Regions from separate parts of the Lederbergia graminis genome, predicted to be linked through region 1. Evidence: riboswitches for the same ligand, from Rfam matches in the RefSeq annotation. Region 1 holds a riboswitch; the other holds the start of a gene.
The links. A riboswitch is a leader RNA that binds a small molecule or an ion and turns the genes downstream of it on or off. The one in region 1 is predicted to bind cobalamin.
Positions count from the first base shown of each region.

Region 1 (6,165 bases):
CCGTAAATATGGTCTTGAGTATGAACTTGCTAAATTGAAAAAGGATCTTGAAAATTTCAGAGTTCGTTTTGATGTTTGGTTTTCAGAAACTTCCTTATATGAAAATGGAAAGATTGAGCCTATGCTTGAAATCCTTCGTGAAAAGGGACATATTTACGAACAAGATGGAGCAACTTGGTTCAGATCCACGACATTTGGGGATGACAAGGACCGTGTTTTAATTAAAAATGATGGTTCGTATACTTATTTAACGCCAGATATTGCGTATCACTTGGACAAAATTTCTCGTGGCTTTGATAAATTAATCAATGTGTGGGGCGCTGATCACCACGGATACATTCCTCGTATGAAGGCTGCAGTAGAGGCATTAGGGTATGAGCGTGATCTTCTCGAAGTTGAAATCATTCAGCTCGTACATTTGTATAAAGATGGCGAGAAAATGAAGATGAGTAAGCGGACAGGGAAGGCAGTAACAATGCGCGAACTTGTTGAGGAAGTTGGCCTAGACGCTGTTCGTTACTTCTTCGCAATGCGCAGTGCGGATACACATATGGATTTTGATTTAGATTTAGCAGTTTCGGAGTCTAATGAAAACCCTGTATACTATGCACAATACGCTCATGCACGTATAAGTAGTATTCTGCGTTCAGCAGAGGAAAAAGGTTTTTCTGTAGATGCGGGTGTTGATTTAACATCTCTATCTAGCGAGAAATCGGTGGATCTTTTGAAAAAGCTTGGTGAATTCCCTCAAGTAATTGCCGATGCAGCTGAGAAAAGAATTCCACATCGCATCACGCATTACATTTATGAATTAGCATCTACATTCCACAGCTTCTACAACGCGGAGAAAGTACTGAATGAAGATAATGAAACAGAAACAAAAGCTAGACTAGCTCTTGTCAAAGCTGTTCAAATCACATTAAAAAATGCACTTGCACTTGTTGGTGTATCTGCGCCAGAAAAGATGTAAGTTAATAGAAAGGACGGTGGGAGGCCACCGTCCTTTTTCTATTTCTGCCTACTTTTAGGGGGAAGTATGACATGCTAGTAGATTTGCGTTCCCTCATCAGAGAGAAAATCGTTTGATCGGTCAGGCAAGAGCGTCCAACGTGCCCGGCTCGACGAGAAAATCGTTCAAGTGGTAGCGCTGGGAGGTTCAACGTTCCCGGCTCGGCGAGTGAACCGTTCAAGTGGTCACGTAAGAGCGTCCAACGTGCCCGGTTCGGTGAGAAAATCGTTCAAGAAGTAACGCTGGGCGGTTCAACGTGCCCGGCTCAGCGAGAAAATCGTTTAAGAGGTAACGCTGGGCCGTTCAACGTGCCCGGCTCAGCGAGAAAATCGTTCAAGGGGTAACGTTGGGCCGTTCAACGTTACCGGCTCAGCGAGAAAATCGTTGCAGTGGTCACGCAAGAGCGTTCAACGTGCCCGGCTCGGCGAGAGAACCGTTCGAGCGGTAACGCTGGGCCGTTCAACGTGCCCGGCTCAGCGAGAAAATCGTTTAAGAGGTAACGCTGGGCCGTTCATCGTGCCCGGCTCAGCGAAAAAATCGTTGCAGTGGTCACGCAAGAGCGTCCATCGTGCCCGGTTCAGCGAGAAAATCGTTGCAGTGGTCACGCAGGAGCGTCCAACGTGCCCGGTTCAGCGAGAAATTCGTTCCAGTGGTCACGCAGGGGAGTTCAACGTGCCCGGCTCAGCGAGAAAAACGTTTCAGTGGTCACGCAGGAGCGTTCATCGTTCCCAGCCAAGCGAGAATACTATTCAAGTGGCAACGCAGGAGCACCTATCTCAAACCCAATAATTAATAAAAATCGCTAGTTTGGTGTCATTTATACCCACTAGCGATTTTTATAATAGGCCGCGCACTAATCCGGCGATCCATTCTCGGAATGTCACAGAAAATGGTACCTTTTTTAAGTTTTCCAAAGTTAAAAAGGTGGAGCGGTTCATATCTTCTTGAAGTGCTTCTTTTACTTCTTTGATAAAATCTTGGTCATAAATGAAACAGTTGATTTCGTGATTTAAAAGGAAACTGCGATTGTCAAAGTTGGCAGTTCCGATATCACATATCGTGTTATCTAAGACGATTATTTTTGCATGGAAGAAGCCTTTTTCATATTGGTGGACTTTGCCTCCCGCGGCGAGCAATTTTCGCAAAAAAGGGAATGAACCTTCTTTTACAAATGGATGGTCTGCCTTATCGGGAACGAGCACACTCACATATACGCCTCTTTTTAATGCGTCTAGTAGGGCAAGAAAAACCTTCTTTGGTGGTACGAAATAGGGTGTCCCAATGATGATAGATTCTTCCGCACGATGAATTAAATTTTCGATATGCTCGACTACTCCGATTCCTTCTGAAGGGTAAAAGTAATGGACTGATTCCCCAACGACTTTCTCAGGTTTATGAGGCATATCTACTTTCTTCTTTGTCGCCCGATACCAATCCACGAGAAATTCTTGTTCTAAATCGAGTGCGCCTTCCCCGACAATGCGGATATGGTAGTCGCGCCAAGGGGATAATTCTGGTTCCATATCGATATATTCTTTTCCAATGTTATAACCACCGAGATATCCTATATGTGAATCAATGATGGTGATTTTACGATGATTGCGTTGTTGTAGTGTGAAAAAGAGAAATGGAAAGCTAGGTCGATGACAAAATTCAATTTCGATACCATATTTTTGCGCTTCCATAATCCATTCCTTTGGAACTTTTCGACTGCCCAACCAGTCAAGTAGTAACCGAATTTTTATTCCTCTTTGTGCTTGCTCGATTAATGCTTCAAAAAATAATTTGCTGAACCGATCATTTTTCACGATATAAAATAAGATATGAATCGAGTGTTTTGCTTCTTGTAAATCCTGGAAGTAACTTTTATATAATTCTCCGCCGTTTGTGATGAGTTGGATGTGACTTTTTCTTTTTGGATATTCTCGTTTTTTCCAGTTTTTCGCATGCACATATTTACCAAGGTGAAAGTCGATATAGCCCCATATTCCGATGATGGCAATAATTAAGCAGATTACGAATAACCACCGCATATTTCAACCTCCAACTTTTTTTCTATGCATGCATCGTCTCCAGTAAATGAAGCATATATTCTTGTTATTCCCTAAAAAGCGACAAAAAAGCTGATAGAAATGAAAAAAAGATGTATAATGACGTTGAAACAAAATTACATAGCTAAAGATTCGGTGCTTTTTATTTTATGAAAAGCTTAAAAGGGAAGTTGGTGTAAATCCAACACGGTCCCGCCACTGTAAATGGGAGTGAACTGTGCAATCCACTGTGCAATACGCATGGGAAGGAGCAGTAAGCGATGATCATAAGTCAGGAGACCTGCCGAATCTACTGCACCTGTCAACCTACGAGGATAGGAGGGTGAAGAATTAGTAATAATAGTATTACTTATTTTTCATTCTGCATCCCTCCTAAAAAGGGATGTTTTTTTGTTTACAAAAAAGGGAGGAATACATCATGAAGAAGTTTTATGGGGTATTAGCAGTATTTTTATTCGTTTTTGCCTTTTTAGCTGGATGTGGCAATACGGAAGAACAAAATAAAGAGGATGATAAAAAAAATCCAGTAACGGAACAGAGTGGGGACAATAAAGAAGCGAGTTTCCCAGTAACAATTAAAGATGCAAGTAACGAGGATGTAGTAATAGAGGAAAAACCGGAAAAAATAATCTCGTTAATTCCAAGTAATACAGAGATTGTATATGCGCTTGGAGAAGGAGATGCAGTAGTTGGTGTTTCGGATACGGATAATTACCCAGAAGAGGTAGTAAATAAAGAACAAGTCTCATCCTATACAGGAATTAATATGGAAAAAGTGCTTGCGCTGGAGCCAGATATTGTCCTTGCACATCAATCAAATTTAACGATGTGGGAGACAGGGATACAACAGTTAAGAGATAATGGAATTACTGTTTTAGTTGTAAATGACGCGCAAAATTTTGATGCGGTTTATACTTCAATTGAGATGATTGGTAAGGCAATTGGAAGAACGACCGAATCAGAAGCATTAATTAATGACATGAAGACAAAATTAGATGAATTGAAAACAAAAGCGGAAGCAGTAACAGATAAGAAAAAAGTATTTATAGAAATTTCAGGTGCTCCTGAAATATATGCATCTGGAAAAGATTCCTTTATAAATGAAATGCTAGAAGTTATTCAAGCTGAAAATGCTGTACAAGAAAATGGCTATCCACAAATGAGTGAAGAAGCTGTTATTGAATTAAATCCTGATATAATTTTAGTGACGTATGGTGCGTATGTGGAGGATGCTCCTGCACAAGTAATGGATCGGGATGGCTGGCAAGATGTAACAGCTATAAAAGAAAAACAAGTGTATGAGGTAAACGAAGATTTAGTGAGTCGTACCGGCCCGCGAATCGTTGAGGGAGTAGAAGAACTTGCAAAATCCATTTACCCTGAAGTTTTCGGGGAATAAGCGCATAATTTCATATTTGATTGCAAGTGGCTTTGTAGTTATTTCCATCTTATTAGCAATATCGATTGGGTCCGTTCAAGTACCGATCAAGGAAATTATCACAATATTAGGTCGCGAAGTATTCCATCTTCCATTAGAGGAACCGAATAAAACAATGTACACCGCGATTGTGATGAATATTCGCCTGCCACGTGTGTTGTTAGCGGGGATAGTCGGGGCTTCTTTGGCTCTTGCAGGAGCAGCTTTTCAAGGGCTGCTCCGTAACCCACTGGCAGATCCATATACATTAGGTGTTTCCTCTGGAGCATCTGTTGGTGCGGTAGTAGTTCTATTTTTCCACATTAGTCTTCCATTCATTGGCGAGTTTACATTACCATTTTTAAGTATCATCGCTTCTTTTGTTACTATTTTCCTCGTCTTATTGTTTGCTAGAAGCATAGAACCAGCGATGAAAGTAGAGACGATTATTTTAACAGGAATTATATTTAGTTCATTTCTAGGTGCTTTATTGTCGTTAATGATTGCCTTAAGTGGAGAGGAGCTTCGACAAATCATTGGCTGGCTTTTAGGTAGTGTATCGATGCGTGGCTGGAGTTATATCAAAATTATTTTGCCATTCTTTTTAATTGGTGGATTTGTGCTTATGCTCCATACGAGAGAATTAAATGCACTTACTTTTGGCGAGGAGCGGGCAAAGAATCTAGGAGTTAATGTGGAAAAAAGGAAACTGCTAATTTTGGCTGCAGGATCTTTATTAACTGGAGCTGCAGTTGCTGTTTCGGGGACAATCGGTTTTGTTGGTCTCGTCATCCCGCATTTAGTTCGTTTATTGTGGGGACCAGATCATCGCCATCTTCTGCCATTATCAATGTTGGTTGGGGCGGGATTCCTTATCTTAACCGACTTAGTCGCGAGAACGATTATTCAACCTGCTGAATTACCAATCGGTGTCATTACAGCATTAATTGGTGCTCCGGTATTTGCGGGTATTTTAGTAAAAAGAAGAATGGAAAGAAGAGGATAAGTCATGCTACATGTGAAAAATCTATCAGGGGGTTATCCTGGTCATGATATTTTAACTGATATATCCTTTTCTGTTTCTAGTGGTGAATTATTTGGGATTCTCGGTCCTAATGGAAGTGGGAAAACGACTTTATTAAAAATGATAAGTGGTTTGCTAACTTCAAAACAAGGGGAAATTTTAGTCCAAGATAAGCCATTATCTACATTTTCTTCCAAAGAGCTAGCAAGGATAATTGCCGTATTACCTCAAGTTTCATCGGAGGTATTCGCATATACCGTGAGAGAAACCGTCTCACTAGGGCGTTATGCGCATCAAACTGGCTGGTTTCAAGCGAATAAATCCGAGGATGAGCAAATAGTTGTAGAAGCAATGAAAATGACTGGTGTCGATCAATTTGCGGATAAGCTTTTACATGAGTTATCTGGTGGAGAGCGGCAACGGGTATTCCTTGCCCAAGCACTTGCTCAGGAACCAAAAATTTTATTGTTAGATGAACCTACGAATCATTTAGACCTTGCTTATCAAAAAGAATTATTGGATCAATTAAAATCATGGACACGGACAAGAGATTTAACGGTCATTTCCATATTCCATGACTTAAATATTGCTGGTTTATATTGTGATCGGATTTTGCTTTTACATAATGGACAACCTCATATGCTTGGTAAACCAGAAGAGGTGT
Region 1 covers NZ_JBHSMC010000027.1:80,222-86,386, reverse strand. Annotated here, with positions in the region: gene argS (arginine--tRNA ligase) at 1-970, shown strand, start outside; gene cls (cardiolipin synthase) at 1,846-3,042, opposite strand; cobalamin riboswitch at 3,177-3,362, shown strand; gene ACFPM4_RS17385 (ABC transporter substrate-binding protein) at 3,479-4,459, shown strand; gene ACFPM4_RS17380 (FecCD family ABC transporter permease) at 4,422-5,483, shown strand; gene ACFPM4_RS17375 (ABC transporter ATP-binding protein) at 5,487-6,165, shown strand, end outside.

Region 2 (6,165 bases), on a different contig from region 1:
AGTGAATTTCTTGTTCGACGGAATGGCGAAATTGATCATATACCCACTCTGTAAATTCTTCTGTATTATATTCTGGGTTTTCTGCAAGTGTTGCACGGAATAATTCGCTTATAAAACGTCCATGCTGAAGCTCGTCCCGATTAATATATGATATCATTGTAGATGTACCTACCATTTTTTGGTTGCGTGCTAAATTATAAAAGAATGCAAATCCGGAATAAAAGAATAATCCTTCCAATAATGATGTATAGACCATTGCTTTTAAGACGGTATGAATAGTAGGGTTTATAGCAAATTCATTATATACTTCAACTATTCTTCGATTACGCTCTAGTAGTACTTTATCTACTCTACCTGTTTCAAATGATTCAATTTGATCTTGTAATGTAGTGACCGAAGAGAGTACATAAGCATAACTATGGTTATGTTCACTTTCCTGATCAGCAATCGTTGCCATAATAGATTTGACTGATGGATCAGTTGCGAATTGAGCTATTCTAGCTGCGATATCTGTTTGTGGTCCATCTAAGGTAGCAAGTAAACCAATTATTTTTAAAAATGCATCTTGTTCTTCTATTGATAATGTTGGGAATTGCTTAATATCATGTGTCATATCTACTTCACTAGCACGCCAAAACAAAGCTCGTATTTGTTCGCGATGCTGATAAAAATGTGGATATGCAATATCATTCCAATTGAGTATTCCACTAGCTTTCCCTCCAAAAAGGGCGGTTGACTTATTTGGATTTACTGGTTCTAATACACTAACTTTCCTAAGTGTTGTTGACAATGTTTCATTACTCCTTCCGTCCATTCAATAACCTTCATTTCTTGAAAACCCCTAGGACTTTGCTCGATTTTTAATGGGGGATAAGTAGATTGATAAAACTTTGCTAATTTGACAGTTGCAAAACAAAATAATTGGTCACCACCAAACTGTGTATCACCTGTTCCAAAAACGTAAATATTCGGTGGTTTATATCCAAGTTCATATACAAAATCCTTTACATCTATTGGTGTTGCACCTTTTCCCCATGTAAAGGTGCCTAAAAACATAACATCGTATTGGCGAGGATCTGGAATTTGTCCAGATCCTATTCGATACAAACTTACTTCATGTCCATCCAATGTAAGCTTATCCATCATTATTTTTGCAACCTCTTGCGTATTTCCACTGAAACTTGCATAACAGATTAAGATTCGCACCATTCACATTCCTCAATATCCGACGCAGTTGATCGGACGTAATATGTTGTTTTTAATCCTGCTTCCCAGGCTTGTAAATGTAAATCAAGCATAATTTGAGCTTTGATTGTATTTGGCACGTAAAAGTTAAAAGAAATCGATTGGTCAATGTGCTTTTGTCTTATAGCATTTTGTAATATAGACCATCTTTGATCAACGATATATGCAGAACGACGATAAATATTGTACGTATAATGATCTAAATCTGGTGCAACTACAGGTAATTTATAATCTTTCTTCTCCTCATAATAGAAAGGTTTGAAAATAGGATCAATACTTGCAGTTGATCCTGCAATAACAGAAGTACTAGAATTAGGTGCAACTGCCATTAAGTAACCGTTCCGAATTCCAAATTCTTTAACATCTTGTGCAACTTCTTTCCAATTACTAGCATTTTCACCTTCAAAATAGCCGCGTTGACTAAAATATTCTCCAGTATCCCACTCGCTGCCTGAAAATGTTGGATAAAATCCTTTTTCTTTCGCTAATTCCATGCTTGCTTTTATTGATAACATGGCAATTTTTTCGTATAAATTATCTGCGAGCTCCACTGCAGCTTTTGATTCCCACTTAATACCTTTTAAAGCTAACAAATGATGCCAACCGAAAGTCCCTAACCCAATTGCGCGATATTTTTTATTCGTCCTCATTGCTTGTTTTACATCAATCGTATTTAAATCGATAACGTTGTCTAACATTCTTACTTGGATAGGGATTAGTCGTTCTAGCACATTATCAGGAACAGCTTTACCTAAGTTAATAGAGGAGAGGTTACAAACAACAAAATCACCGGCCTTTTTATACGTAATGATCGTATCTCCGTCGATTATTTCTTCATATTGTATTGTCGGAGACATATTTTGCATTATTTCTGTACATAGGTTACTAGAGTAAATCATGCCTTTATGCTTATTAGGGTTTTTTCTATTTACTTCATCTCGGTAAAACATGAACGGAGTACCAGTTTCTAATTGAGATTTCATAATCCTGGCCATAATTTTGATCGCTGGAATTTTTGTTTTCCTTAATTCATTATTCTGAATGCACTCTTCATATTTTTTACGAAAAGTACCATTTCCTTTTGTTTCATCAAAGTAATCCTCAAGAGCAAATCCCATTACATTTTTAACTTCATGCGGGTCAAATAAATACCAATCCCCACGTCTTTCTACTTGTTCCATAAAAAGATCTGGAATACATACTCCAGTAAAGATATCATGAGCACGTTGTCTTTCATCACCGTTATTTAATTTTAAGTCTAAGAAGGAGAGGATATCTGCATGCCACACATCAAGATAGACAGCAATTGCTCCTTTTCTACGACCTAACTGATCGACACTAATTGCAGTATTGTTAAGTTGTTTAATCCATGGCAGAACTCCGGATGACGCACCTTTAAATCCTTTAATGGAACTCCCACGACTTCGAACCTTACCCATATATACGCCAATTCCACCGCCATCTTTGGAAAGTCTTGCTACATCTGTGTTACTGTTATAGATTCCCATCAATGAGTCTTCTACAGTGTCAATGAAACAACTAGAGAGTTGTCCATGTGCAAGTCCTGCATTTGCTAAAGTTGGAGTAGCTACCGTCATATATAAATTAGATAGTGCCCAATATGCTTCAGCCACAAGTTCAAAGCGTTTTTCTCTTGGTTCATCTTGCATTAAATGAAGTGCAATCACTAGCCATCTTTCTTGAGGGAGCTCATACACATTTTTTTCGTGGTCGGTAGCAAGATATCTAGTTGCTAATGTATGTAAGCCGATATAATCAAATAATAAGTCACGTTCAGGTTCTATTAAACTAGCAAATTCTATGATTTCTTGGCGAGAATATTTTTGAAGGATATGATGCGAATAAATCCCCATACCTGCCAATGTCTTGAGTAAACCATAGAAATCTCCATATTTCATTTCTTGATCATATGCTCGATTTTGACTCGCTTTTTTATACAAATCACGTAAATAAATTCTTGCAGCTGCATAGGACCATTCCGTATTCACTTCGTCCACATTTTCTAATGCGGTTTTTATTAATAGGGAGGTTATTTGTTCTGCTTTGATTTCATCTTTTGCTTTTATACTCCGTAAAACTTTTTCATTAAAATCTGATGAATTAATAGATACAACATTGTTAATAAATGAAATTAGTCTTTGTTCATCAAACGGTAGATTTCTATTTCCTTTTTCTTTTGTAATCATTGTAGACAATGGATACACCCTTTCATATTTTCATAAAAAAAATCTGCCCCAGGAATGGAGCAGATCAAACGATAGGGAAAATAAAGACAAGAAAACTTTCGCTATCGTTTCATCTTCTCAAATCCCCGAAGAATTGAAACTCAGACAATATATGGTAGGTCTCCTGACTTATGCTTCATTCTACTAGGACCTTCCCACATCTCAATTGATGCAGTGGTTACTCCGTTCGTCCACATTTACAGTTGCGGGGACAGTTCCGGATTTACACCGGATTCCCTATTAAGCCTTTTATAGGCACCTTATATCGTAAGATCAACATATTGTATTTGCTTTTGTTAAAAATAACTAAATATTGTGTTCGATTTACATATTAGCATGTGAGATAAAATTTGGCAATACAAAAAGCATCATTCAACTCAGAATGTATCTAGCAATGTTACAATGTAATAATATAGGGGAGGGATTCGCTTGAAAGCAGTTGTACATGAAAAAATAGCTGGAATAAATGGATTAACCTATCGAGATATGGAAGAAAAAAATCCAGGTAATGGTGAGGTAAAAGTAAAATTAAAAGTTGCCGGATTAAATCATCGGGATTTATTTGTTCTCCATCGCCATAAACCAACAGATCCACCATTAATTATTGGTTCTGATGGAGCTGGTATTATTGAAGCAATAGGAGAAGATGTTACAAATGTACAAGTTGGTGATGAAGTTATTATCAATCCTGGACTCCATTGGGAAAAAGAAAGCCCTGCACCTCCGGAAAACTTTGATCTTATTGGTTTACCTGGGCATGGGACATTTGCAGAGAAAATTATTATTCCAGCTGAAAATGCAATTCCAAAGCCAAGCTACTTAACTTGGGAGGAAGCTGGAGTATTTACATTGGCTGCCTTAACAGCATATCGGGCACTATTTACTAGAGCAAACATAAAAGAAGGTGAAACGTTATTGCTACCTGGAGTAGGAAGCGGAGTTGTGACATTCATACTTCAATTTGCAAAAGTGGTAGGTGCGAATGTGTATGTTACATCCCGTTCAACTGAAAAGGCAGTTAAGGCACTCGAACTTGGAGCAGGTAAAGCAGTTGATAGTAATGGAGATTGGGATTTACAACTTGCAGGTGAGAAAGTAGACAAAGTAATTGAATCAGTTGGTGCTGCTACCTTTGATAAATCACTTCATCAGTTAAAACGTGGAGGAACGATTGTTATTTTTGGAGCTTCAGCGGGAGATATTGTCCAGTTCAATCTCCGTGATTTTTTCTATGGTCAATATAATTTACTAGGATCTACAATGGGAAGTGCAGAGGAGTTAACTGCATTAATTAATTTTATGGAAAAACATGAAATAAGACCAGTTATGGACAAAATGTACCCATTGAGTGATTATCAGAAAGCATTTGAACGCTTAGAAGCAGCAAATCAATTTGGGAAAATTGGTTTCGTAATAAAATAAGATAAAGAGGTTGAGACAAAATGATATTCCTTTGTCTCGACCTCTTTTATGTGGAAAGTAATAAAGTGTTTATTGTTTACATTTTTCGACTCCCGAAGTATTATTATTTAGTGTTGCGAAATACTTTGTGGAGGATACATCGTATGTCATGGAGTTTTGGGGTTTGGTCTAAATGGCAAAAATGCAGTTCAAATGTAAGGAATACAATATATGGAAATGTCTTAACTCAGATTGGTCTAGGGATTTTTATGGTGATATATAACTTTTATATCCGGGAGCTAGGTTACCCAGATCAATTAAACGGTAAAGTTATTTCAATGACCGCATTAGCAACGGCATTGATTTTAATACCTGCGGGTTTGTTTAGTGATAAGTTTGGGCGAAAGAAATTAATTCTGTTTGGTATCATTTTAACTGGTTGTTCTCTTATAACTAGGAGTTTGATTGAACCAGCATTATTTTTGGTAGGTGCTGCATTTGTTACTGGGCTCACTCAAGCGTTAATTCAAGTTTCAATGATTCCAATTCTTGCGGAAAATTCATTACCAAAACAACGAATACAACTTTTTGCACTCCATTCGGGATTGATGACCGCTGCTAATGTAATAGGGAATTTATCTGGTGGTGTAATGACTGATATTTTTGGTACAGTGTTCACACCGATTTTTAGCATTAGGCTAACATTAATAGTAGGTGCAGTCATCTTTCTATTAGGGATTGTACCGATTGGAAGAATAGATGAAAAGATAAGTAGAAACCAAACGGTTAAAAAAGAATTGCAAGTAAATATATTGCGAAAATTAAAGAATCAGAAGGCAAGCGTTAAAATCATCACATTATTTGCCATTGCTCAATTGGTTATAGGACTAGGGTCAGGCCTAGTGATTCCTTATCTTAACTTGTATTTTGCTGATCGTTTTCAAGCCACCAATTCGTCGATTGGTTTCATTATTGCTTTAGGGCAAGCAGCAACAGCTATTGCTATGTTTATTGGACCAGCGGTAGTAAGGAAAATTGGGGAAGTTAAAGCTGTAGTCTTTCTTCAAATGGCTTCTTTGCCTTTTTTACTTTTAACAGCATTTACGAATAATTTGATACTTGCAACAATAGGGTTTCTATTTCGACAGGCGTTAATGAATGCAGGTAATCCGATTCAAATGTCCCTGATGATGGGGAAAGTCGATAATTCAGTTAAAGGATTTGCGAATTCGGTCAATCAAATGGTATTTCAATTAGGATGGGCGTTTATGGG
Region 2 covers NZ_JBHSMC010000001.1:224,978-231,142, forward strand. Annotated here, with positions in the region: gene ACFPM4_RS01235 (ribonucleotide-diphosphate reductase subunit beta) at 1-790, opposite strand, end outside; gene ACFPM4_RS01240 (flavodoxin) at 757-1,209, opposite strand; gene ACFPM4_RS01245 (ribonucleoside-diphosphate reductase subunit alpha) at 1,194-3,452, opposite strand; cobalamin riboswitch at 3,589-3,769, opposite strand; gene ACFPM4_RS01250 (zinc-binding dehydrogenase) at 3,921-4,913, shown strand; gene ACFPM4_RS01255 (MFS transporter) at 5,057-6,165, shown strand, end outside.
Region 2: linked by a shared signal. The riboswitch ahead of ACFPM4_RS01245 (ribonucleoside-diphosphate reductase subunit alpha) and the one ahead of ACFPM4_RS17385 (ABC transporter substrate-binding protein) in region 1 are both predicted to bind cobalamin.